DNA from 3 places in the Mesorhizobium sp. M0018 genome. Region 3 is predicted to be linked to each of the others. Evidence: predicted binding sites of a transcription regulator. Region 3 holds the regulator's gene; each other region holds the start of a gene.
The links. The regulator LexA, encoded in region 3, represses DNA repair genes until DNA is damaged. The targets are predictions, from matches to a motif close to TGTTCNNNNTGTGTTCNG.

Region 1 (3,241 bases), on a different contig from region 3:
CTATATCAAGACCGGTTCGAGTGGCGCCAAGCGCGCCCAGGCATTTTGCGGTGAGTGCGGCTCGCATCTCTACGCCACGTCGGCGGGCGAGGGACCGAAGGTTTACGGTATCAGGGTCGGCACGGCACGGCAGCGCGAGCAACTGGTGCCGAGAAAGCAGATCTGGCACCGCTCGGCGCTGCATTGGCTGCCCGAATTCGAAGGCACAACCATCATCGAGGAGCAGTAGCGCCAGACCGGGGCGAAGCCTCCGGTTCCGGCGTAGCTCTCAATCGTCGCCTTCGACGACCCTTAGCCTCAACTGCCCGGTTTTCGAATCGGCGACGCGCGGGCTGCTTTCCGCTTTTGCTCCGCTGCCATTCGAACCGGGGGTGTCCTCCGCCGGCTGCACGCCAAACTCCAGCGCCTCGATCTTCTGTCCGCGCCTGGTCACCTTCGATGTCGAGACCAGGATGTCCTCGATGTCCTTGGCCGATTGGCCGAAATGCGTCTGCAATTTGCGCACCCGCTCGTCTAGCCGGGAGACGTCTTCCATTAGCCGGATAACCTCGCCCTGGATCAGGTGTGCCTGCTCGCGCATGCGCGCATCCTTGAGGATCGCCTGGATGACCTGGATCGACAGCATCAAAAGCGATGGCGAGACGATGACGATCCGTGAGCGATGCGCCTTCTGGACAACCGCCTCGAAATTCTCGTGGATTTCGGCGAACACCGATTCCGAAGGCACGAACATGAAGGCGGTGTCCTGCGTCTCGCCCTGGATCAGGTATTTTTCGGAAATATCGCGGACATGCACCTCGATGTCGCGGCGGAAAGCCTGTGCGGCGGTCTTCTGCAGTTCGGCGCCTTCGGCGGCCCGGATGGCATTCCAGGCCTCGAGCGGAAACTTTGCGTCGATGGCAAGCGACGGCGCGCCGTTCGGCATCTTTACCAGGCAGTCGGGCCGGCTGCCATTCGACAAGGTCGCCTGGAATTCATAAGCGCCGTGCGGCAATCCGTCGGCGACGATGGCTTCCATACGCGACTGGCCGAAGGCGCCGCGCGTCTGCTTGTTGGAAAGGATCGCCTGCAATTGCACGACCTGGCCGGCCAGCGACTGGATGTTGCCTTGCGCAATATCGATGACCGCCAGCCGTTCCTGCAGCTTGGCGAGGCTCTCATGCGTCGATCTCGTCTGCTCGGTCATGGTCTGGCCCAGGCGGCCGGTCATGGCATCGAGACGCTGGCCGATCGACTGTGTCAGTTCCGCCTGGCGCGCCCCGAACACTTCGGCGATGGCGCCCATGCGGCCCTGCATTTCCGCTTGGGATTGCAGAATGCCGGCCATCCGCACCTCGGCGTCGCGGGCGTGGTCGGCGGCTTCGGCGGCCGCCACTGCACGCGCCTTGGCCGATCGCCAGAGCGCAACGACGAGCGCCACGAACAGTCCAAGGAACAGCATTGCGCCGAAACCCAGGGCATGGCCGAGCGTGATCGTGGTGGCGCCTAGGCGGGCGACAGGTTCGGACAGGATGGTGGCCAGATCGTTCATGTCGACAGCATAGATGATTCGGTCTGCCAGCACAGATCAAAACGTGAACGACCCGAAGGCGCCCCGGTTGACGCTTTTCCTGCGAGGTCTTAGGTGAGACGCCATGTCGATCAAGCCGCTTATCATCCTTCCCGATCCCGTCCTGCGTCAGGTTTCAAAACCGGTCGAGCGTGTCGACGGGGATTTGCGCAAACTGGCCGGCGACATGCTGGACACCATGTATGACGCGCCCGGCATCGGCCTCGCAGCGATCCAGGTCGGCGAACCCTTGCGCATGCTGGTGATCGACCTGGCCAAAGAGGACGAGACGCCGGCACCGCACGTCTTCATCAATCCCGAAATCCTCGAAAGCTCCGACCAGCGTTCGGTCTACGAGGAAGGCTGCCTGTCGATCCCGGATTACTATGCCGAGGTCGAGCGTCCGGCGGCGGTGCGGGTGAAGTTTCTCGACCGCGACGGCAAGCTGCAGGAGATCGAGGCCGAGGGGCTGATGGCGACCTGCCTGCAGCATGAAATCGACCACCTCAACGGCGTGCTGTTCATCGATTACATCTCCAAGCTGAAGCGCGACATGGTGGTCAAGAAATTCAAGAAGCTCGCCAGGGACAAGGCGCCGGGCAAGATGGTGGGGTAGGCGTCGACGAATGCCCCTGCGTGTCATCTTCATGGGTACGCCCGAATTCTCCGTGCCGACGCTGCGGGCGATTGCCGGGGCCGGGCACGAGTTGGCAGCCGTCTACACGCAGCCGCCGCGCGCCGGCGGCCGGCGCGGGCTCGAACTGACGCCGTCGCCGGTGCAGCGCGAGGCGGAGCGGCTTGGCATCGAGGTGCGGTCGCCGGTGTCGCTGAAGGGCGAGGCGGAGCAGGAGGCGTTCCGCGCCTTAGGTGCCGACGTCGCCGTGGTCGTCGCCTATGGGCTGCTCCTCCCCAAACCCATTCTCGAGGCGCCGCGGCTCGGTTGCCTCAACGGCCACGCATCGCTGCTGCCGCGCTGGCGCGGCGCTGCCCCTATCCAGCGCGCCATCATGGCCGGCGATACCGAAACGGGCATGATGGTGATGCGGATGGAGGAAGGCCTCGACACCGGCCCGGTGGCAATGGTTGAAAAATGCGCCATTGGACCCGACATGACGGCCGGCGATCTGCACGATCGGCTGATGGTCTTGGGTGCTTCGCTGATAGTGCAAGCGCTCGAACGGCTGGAGCGGAATACGCTGACATTTACCACACAGGCGGAGGTGGGGGTGACCTACGCCAAGAAAATCGATAAATCGGAGACTCGCATAGACTGGCTGCGACCTGCCGGCGACGTGCACAACCAGATTCGCGGTCTGTCGCCCTTTCCCGGTGCATGGTGCGAGGCCGAAATCGGCGGCCGCGTGGAACGGCTGAAACTGCTTCGCTCGACGCTCTCGCAAGGCGCCGGCGAACCGGGAGGAATTCTCGATGACCGGCTGACAGTCGCCTGCGGGTCAGGCGCGATCAGGCCGGTCGAAGTTCAACGTGCGGGCGCAAGGCCCATTGCCGCGCAGGAGTTTCTGCGCGGCGCCAAGCTCGAAAAAGGAATGAAATTGTCATGAGCATGATGTCCATACGCGCGGCGACGCCGCGGGACCGCGAGGCGATCCGCCTTGTCGAAGAACACGCATTCGGCCAGCAGGCGGAGGCCGGACTGGTCGACGCGCTGGTCACAGGCGGTGATGCCGTCGT
Region 2 (3,241 bases), on a different contig from region 3:
CGCCGACGTGATGGCCTTCGACGAGGACGGTTCCGGTTGGGCTGATTTCGGCTTCAGGCATCGTGTTTTCTCTAAGGCGCCGCATGAGGACGGAAGTCCTGCGGTCTACAAAACGTTTCGTCAACCGCTCATGCAGCGCATCCGACAATCTGTCTTCGATTTCGCGCGTCTTTTCCTGCCAGTGTGCCCGATCGGCCAGCCAGCCGGGCCGGTTGGAAACGAAGGTCCATGTGCGGATCTGGGCAATCCTGTGCGACAGCGTGTCGATGTCGCCTTCGGTTGTGTCGGCACGGCGCACCTGCTCGGCCATGTAGTTCTCGTCGACATGGCCGTGCCTGGCAAGGTCCATGTAAATGGAGGCGATCAAGTCGGCGTGCTGGGCCGGCGCGATCTTCCTGTAGTCGGGCAGCGCGCAGGCTTCCCACAGCAGCGCCACGCGCCTGGCATCGGTGGTGAGTGCCCGGACGTCCTCGTCGCGCGACAGATGCTCGAGCGCCTGCGCGTCTACTGCCGGCAGCGCGCGCGTCAGGCCTTCGACCGGGGCGTTGGTCTCAATCGAGCGCTTCAGCGCATCAAGGTTGGCGAAATCGAAATGCGCGGTGCGCCACTGCAGTACTTTCACCGGGTCGAAATCATGCGCCTCGATTTTGTTGACCAGTTCATCATCCAGCGGATCGACCTGGCCGGTGACGCCGAAGGTGCCGTCGCGCAGATGCCGGCCGGCGCGGCCGGCAATCTGGCCGAGCTCGGCCGCCGTCAGGTTGCGGTACTGGTAGCCGTCGAATTTACGGTTCTGGGCGAAGGCGACATGGTCGAGGTCGAGGTTGAGGCCCATGCCGATGGCGTCGGTGGCGACGAGGTAGTCGACGTCGCCCGACTGGAACAGCGCCACCTGGGCGTTGCGGGTGCGCGGGCTGAGTGCGCCGAGCACGACGGCGGCACCGCCCTGCTGGCGGCGGATCAGCTCGGCGATGGCATAGACCTCGTCGGCCGAGAAGGCGACGATCGCGGTGCGCCGCGGCAGGCGGGTCAGCTTCTTCGAGCCGGCATAGGCAAGATGCGACAGGCGTGGCCGGGTCACCACCGACACGCCCCGCAGCAGGCGCTGCAGGATGCCGTGCATGGTGGCCGCGCCCAGCAGCAGCGTCTCCTGCCGGCCGCGCAGATGTAGGATGCGATCGGTAAAGATGTGGCCGCGTTCGAGATCGCCGGCGAGCTGGACCTCGTCGATGGCAACGAAGGCGGCGTCGGTCTCGCGCGGCATCGCTTCCACGGTGCAGACCGAGTATTTCGCGCCCGCCGGCTGGATCTTTTCCTCGCCGGTGATGAGCGCCACCTTATGGGCGCCGACCTTCTCGCAGACGCGCGTATAGACCTCGCGGGCAAGCAGCCTGAGCGGCAGGCCGATGACGCCGCTTTCGTGCGCCACCATGCGTTCGATGGCGAGATGGGTCTTGCCGGTGTTGGTCGGGCCGAGCACGGCCGTCACGTCTCGACCCGACAGGATCAGCGGTTCAGTGTGTTTCGGATGGATGTTCATCGGCCTGGAAATAAGGCTCTCTGCCTCGCATTGTCGGGAGCGCGCCCATATTGGCCGCGTATGACAGGCGACACATAGGGATTTCGGGCGCGAAGCGAAAGCGGAATATGCCGAGGGCAGGCCGATTGGTCGGTTCGAAGCCAGAAAATCTGTTCCCGATTAACAGTTGGAACGAGTCTGGAACGAATCAGCGACGAATCACTGACTCGCGCTGATTCAGGTTTTGTTCACGGCTACATCTGGGTTTTCTGCCGGCGTACCTCACCACATGCTGAATCACGGAAACTGGCCCGATTTATGCAAGCGGCATCAAAGCGAGCACTGCGGTTAACCTTTGCCGGTGAATGGTCGTGGCTGGCCAACCTGCTTCGCACAACATTATGAAATTATTGATGTTTCCTAATGCGCTTTAATCATTTCGCAGGTGTTTTCAGCTCTCGCCGTTAACGCTCCGCTCAAAGCCGGAACGAATCGGCGACGAATCAGCGATAGCTGAAGTTTCTTGGTTTGTTCACCGCAACATGTTGTGTCGTGAACAGCTTTTCCACCGAGAATCCACAGGCTGCCGGGCGGCTTTTGCACAAGCTGCGAGTTTGCCGTTAACCTTTGCGTGCCGGATTGGGGCAGCGTTGCATCGAGATCTTGCAACGGGAAGACCGCTATAGAAACGGGCCGTTTTGCAGGCCCGTTCGTCCAAGCGAGGATCTGTCTCAACGTAAAGACAAACGATCAGGCGACGTACTGGCCGCCATTGGCTGATATGGTCGAGCCGGTGATGAAACCGGCATCGTCGGAAGCGAGGAAGACGACGCAGCGCGCGATCTCCTCCGGCTCGCCGAGACGGCCGACCGGGATGTGCGGGATGACGCGCTCGTTGAGGACCTTCTCGTCCATTGCCTTGACCATCTCGGTGGCGATGTAGCCGGGGCAAATGACGTTGACGGTGATGCCGGCGCGCGCGCCTTCCTGGGCCAGTGCCTTGGTGAAGCCGATATCGCCGGCCTTCGAGGCCGAATAATTGACCTGGCCGACCTGGCCTTTCTGACCGTTGATCGAGGAGATGGTGATGATGCGACCGAACTTGCGATCGCGCATGCCGCCCCACAATGGATGCGTCATGTTGAAGACGCCGGAAAGGTTGGTGTCGAGGACCTCTTTCCATTGCTCGCGCGTCATCTTGTGGAACATCGCGTCGCGAGTGATGCCGGCATTGTTGACCAGCACCGAGACGGGACCGAGATCGGCCTCTATCTGTTTGATGCCGGCGGCGCAGGCCTCGTAGTCGGCGACCGACCATTTATAGACCGGGATGCCGGTCGCGGCGTTGAACTTTGCCGCCGCTTCTTCATTGCCGGCGTAGTTTGCGGCGACCGAATAGCCGGCGCTTTTCAAGGCGACCGATATCGCCGCGCCGATGCCGCGCGACCCGCCTGTGACGATTGCAACCTTTGTCATATGTCCTCCCGGGAAATGCAGATGACTGAGCGTTGAAGCGGTGGGGGTTTGCCCTCTATTCCCTACTCGCTTTGCGCCAGCATCCTATTCGTATCGCTTATCTCATCACAATGCTTCCACGCACATGGCAACACCCATGCCGCCGCCGATGCACAGCGTGGCAAGGCCTTTCTTGGCACTTCTGCGGCGCATCTCGTAGACCAGCGTGTTGAAGATGCGGGCGCCCGAGGCGCCGACCGGATGGCC
Region 3 (3,241 bases):
TCGCCGTGCTGTTCGACCGGGCCGCGCTCACCATGCGCAACCTGGCGATCTCGGCCATCGCGGTCATCCTGGTGTCGCCGCACGAGGTGGTCGGTCCGAGTTTCCAGATGTCCTTCGCCGCGACGGCGGCCCTTGTCGGCGCCTATGCAGGCTGGTCCGATTACCGCGCCGGCAGGGCCACCACGCCGCCGCCGCGGCAGTCGCCGCTACGCTTTGCCACTCGAAAGGTCCTGCTGGGCATGTGCGGTCTGGCGATGACCTCGATCATTGCAGGGAGCGCCACGGCGCTTTTCGCCATATGGCATTTCCAGCGCGTGGCGCCGCTCAGCCTGTTCGCCAATCTGGCCATCATGCCCATCGTGTCACTGGTCGTCATGCCCTTCGCCGTTCTCAGCGCGCTGGCGATGCCGTTCGGTGCGGATGGCCCTTTTCTCTATGTCATGGGCAAGGGGCTGACGGCGATGATCGCCCTGTCCGGGTGGATCTCGGAGCGCTCGCCGATCGATGCGGTCGGGCTGATTTCGCTGAGATCCGTCCTTCTGGTGACGATCGCCCTCGTCATTGCCAGCATGGCGACGACGTGGTTGCGGCTGGCGGCACTTCCTTTTGCGCTCGCCGGCTTGCTGACGACAACGCAGACACGCATACCCGACGTATTGGTCTCGGAGGACGCACGGCTGGTCGCGCTGCCGATCGGCAGCGGTGAACTCGCGGTCAACCGGGCACGCCCGAATGAGTTCACCATCGACAACTGGAAACGCGCGCTCACATCAGAGGCTATCGTCGCGCCGGAAACACCTGGAAAGAACGACCCGCAATTCGACATTGCCGATCCGGCCGACCTACCGCCGGGCATGCCGTTCATTTGCACGGACGGCCTCTGCCTTGCCAGGCATCCATCCGGCGCGATCATCGCCCAAGCCAAGGACCGCGATACTGCGCGGCCAGCCTGCGCCTTTGCCAGCTTGATCGTCATCGACGACGCCACCGCCCATAACCCCTGCTACTACGACCGGCTGGTCCTCGTCGTCACCAAACGGCAACTAGCGCGCGCGGGAAGTGCCGCCGTCTATTTCGATCCACAAGCGGCAACACGCGCCGAGATCCGCTTCGCCGTCGAAAAATCATACCGGCCCTGGCACGTGCAGCGGAAATTTTCACGCGCGGCACGGGGCCTGCCGCCATACCGCCGGGCCGACAACCCCAAAGCCGGCGCCAAGGGCGGAGCTCAGTAGCGGCGGATCAGTCCGACGAGCTTGCCCTGCACCTTGACCCTGTCTGGTCCGAAGATGCGCGTCTCGTAGGCCGGATTGGCGGCTTCCAGGGCGATCGAGGCGCCCTTGCGGCGGAACCGCTTCAGCGTCGCTTCCTCCTCGTCGACCAGTGCCACCACGATCTCACCGGGGCTCGCCGTATCGGCATTGCGGATGATCACCGTGTCGCCGTCGAAAATGCCGGCCTCGATCATCGAATCGCCTTTGACCTCAAGCGCATAATGCTCGCCGCCCATGATCATATCCGGCGGCACCGAAATCGAATGCGTCTGGTGCTGGATGGCGTCGATCGGCACACCGGCAGCGATGCGGCCCATCACTGGGATCGAAACGGCGGCGACGACATCGTCGTCATTTCCGGCTGCGGGCACGCGCGACGATGTCGGCTTGCCTTGCCGAGGGGCGCCTTGCCCAAGACTGCCCTGGATGACACTCGGCGAGAACTTGCGTGCCGCATTGAGGCCGGGGGCGATCGAGTCAGGCAGGCGTAGCACCTCCAGCGCACGGGCCCGGTTGGGCAAACGGCGAATGAAGCCGCGCTCCTCCAGCGCCGTAATCAGCCGGTGGATTCCGGATTTGGAAGCCAGGTCGAGCGCTTCCTTCATCTCGTCGAATGAAGGCGGGATACCGCTTTCCTTCAACCTTTCGTGGATGAACATAAGCAGTTCGTGTTGTTTGCGTGTCAGCATAGCGACCCCCAACAGAATCAGAAAAACAAACCCAGAACAAACACTATCTGTTCCAGTTGTGTTCCGCAACTGTTTAAAGTTTAATGAATGCGTTAAGGCTCGGGAAACAAACGACGTCCCCTACCGGCGTACCGCATTTTCACCGCCGCGAGCCTCATCGCCTTGATTCTGCTTTCGTTTGCGCCCTTCTGGCCTCCTAGAAGGCGGCACTGGCATCGGCCGTCGGTCGGCAAAAGGCACGGAATTGAACCCGTATCGACTGTGCGGTTTGGTCAATGCACCGTGAACGAAACGAACTCAAAACGCCAACCTCGGGTTAAGTCCCGGTTTCCACCGCCTGGTCAGGCTGCTTCTCGCCGGTGGAGCCTTGCTGCGCGCAACCAAGTAATGGAAGAACAGTCGATGCGTGTCCGGCGTTGCGTTGGATCTTGGGGGAGCAGACAAATCATGACAGGAATTCCCGATCTCGTGGCCATAAAGGCGATGGATGCCGCGGATCCGCTGCGCGCGATGCGCGACCGCTTTGTGTTGCCGCAAGGAGTGATCTATCTCGACGGCAATTCGCTAGGAGCTGCTTCACGTGCCGCTTTCGATGAACTGCACAAGGCCGCGACCGAAGAATGGTCGCATGATCTCATCCGCGCATGGAACACGGCCGGCTGGTTCAACATGCCGCTTGAACTTGGCGACCAGCTCGGGCGCCTGATCGGGGCCGCGGCCGGCCAGACAGTGGTCTGCGACACGACATCGGTCAATATCTACAAGCTGCTGCACGCCGCCATGGCCATGCGACCGGAGCGGCAGGTCATCGTCGCCGAGGGCGATAGTTTTCCGACGGACCTCTACATGGCCGAGGGTGTGGTTTCGACGCGAAAAGATACGCTGCTGCGCCTCTCGGGAGTCGACGCGCCGACCATCGAAGAGCTGATCGACGAACGCACCGCTGTGGTGCTGGTCAACCACGTCAACTATAAGTCGGGCGAACTGCGCGACATGCCGGCGCTGACGCGCAGGGCTCAGGAAGCCGGGGCGATGATCGTCTGGGATCTCTGCCACACCGCCGGCGCGATGCCAGTCGAACTCGACAAGGCAAACGCCGATTTTGCCGTTGGCTGCACCTACAAATATCTGAATGGCGGCCCGGGCGCGCCTGCCTTCATCTATGCGGCTGAGCGGCATCTTTCCGACATCCAGCAGCCGCTCACCGGCTGGTGGGGCCATGCACGGCCCTTCGCCTTCGAGCCAGGCTATGCGGCCGGCACCGGCATCCGCCGGTTT

Region 1: NKJ81_RS05925 (DNA recombination protein RmuC) is a predicted target of LexA. The motif match lies at 1,564-1,581, and genes of this name have one in related genera.
Region 2: NKJ81_RS09615 (helicase-related protein) is a predicted target of LexA. The motif match lies at 1,708-1,725, and genes of this name have one in related genera.

The regions. Positions count from the first base shown of each region.
Region 1 covers NZ_JAMYVL010000003.1:276,103-279,343, forward strand. The annotation lists gene NKJ81_RS05920 (GFA family protein) at 1-229, shown strand, start outside; gene NKJ81_RS05925 (DNA recombination protein RmuC) at 269-1,531, opposite strand; gene def (peptide deformylase) at 1,635-2,165, shown strand; gene fmt (methionyl-tRNA formyltransferase) at 2,182-3,111, shown strand; gene NKJ81_RS05940 (GNAT family N-acetyltransferase) at 3,108-3,241, shown strand, end outside.
Region 2 covers NZ_JAMYVL010000005.1:231,916-235,156, reverse strand. The annotation lists gene NKJ81_RS09615 (helicase-related protein) at 1-1,540, opposite strand, end outside; gene phbB (acetoacetyl-CoA reductase) at 2,270-2,995, opposite strand; gene NKJ81_RS09605 (acetyl-CoA C-acetyltransferase) at 3,101-3,241, opposite strand, start outside.
Region 3 covers NZ_JAMYVL010000007.1:78,055-81,295, reverse strand. The annotation lists gene NKJ81_RS11915 (ComEC/Rec2 family competence protein) at 1-1,235, shown strand, start outside; gene lexA (transcriptional repressor LexA) at 1,229-1,963, opposite strand; gene kynU (kynureninase) at 2,411-3,241, shown strand, end outside.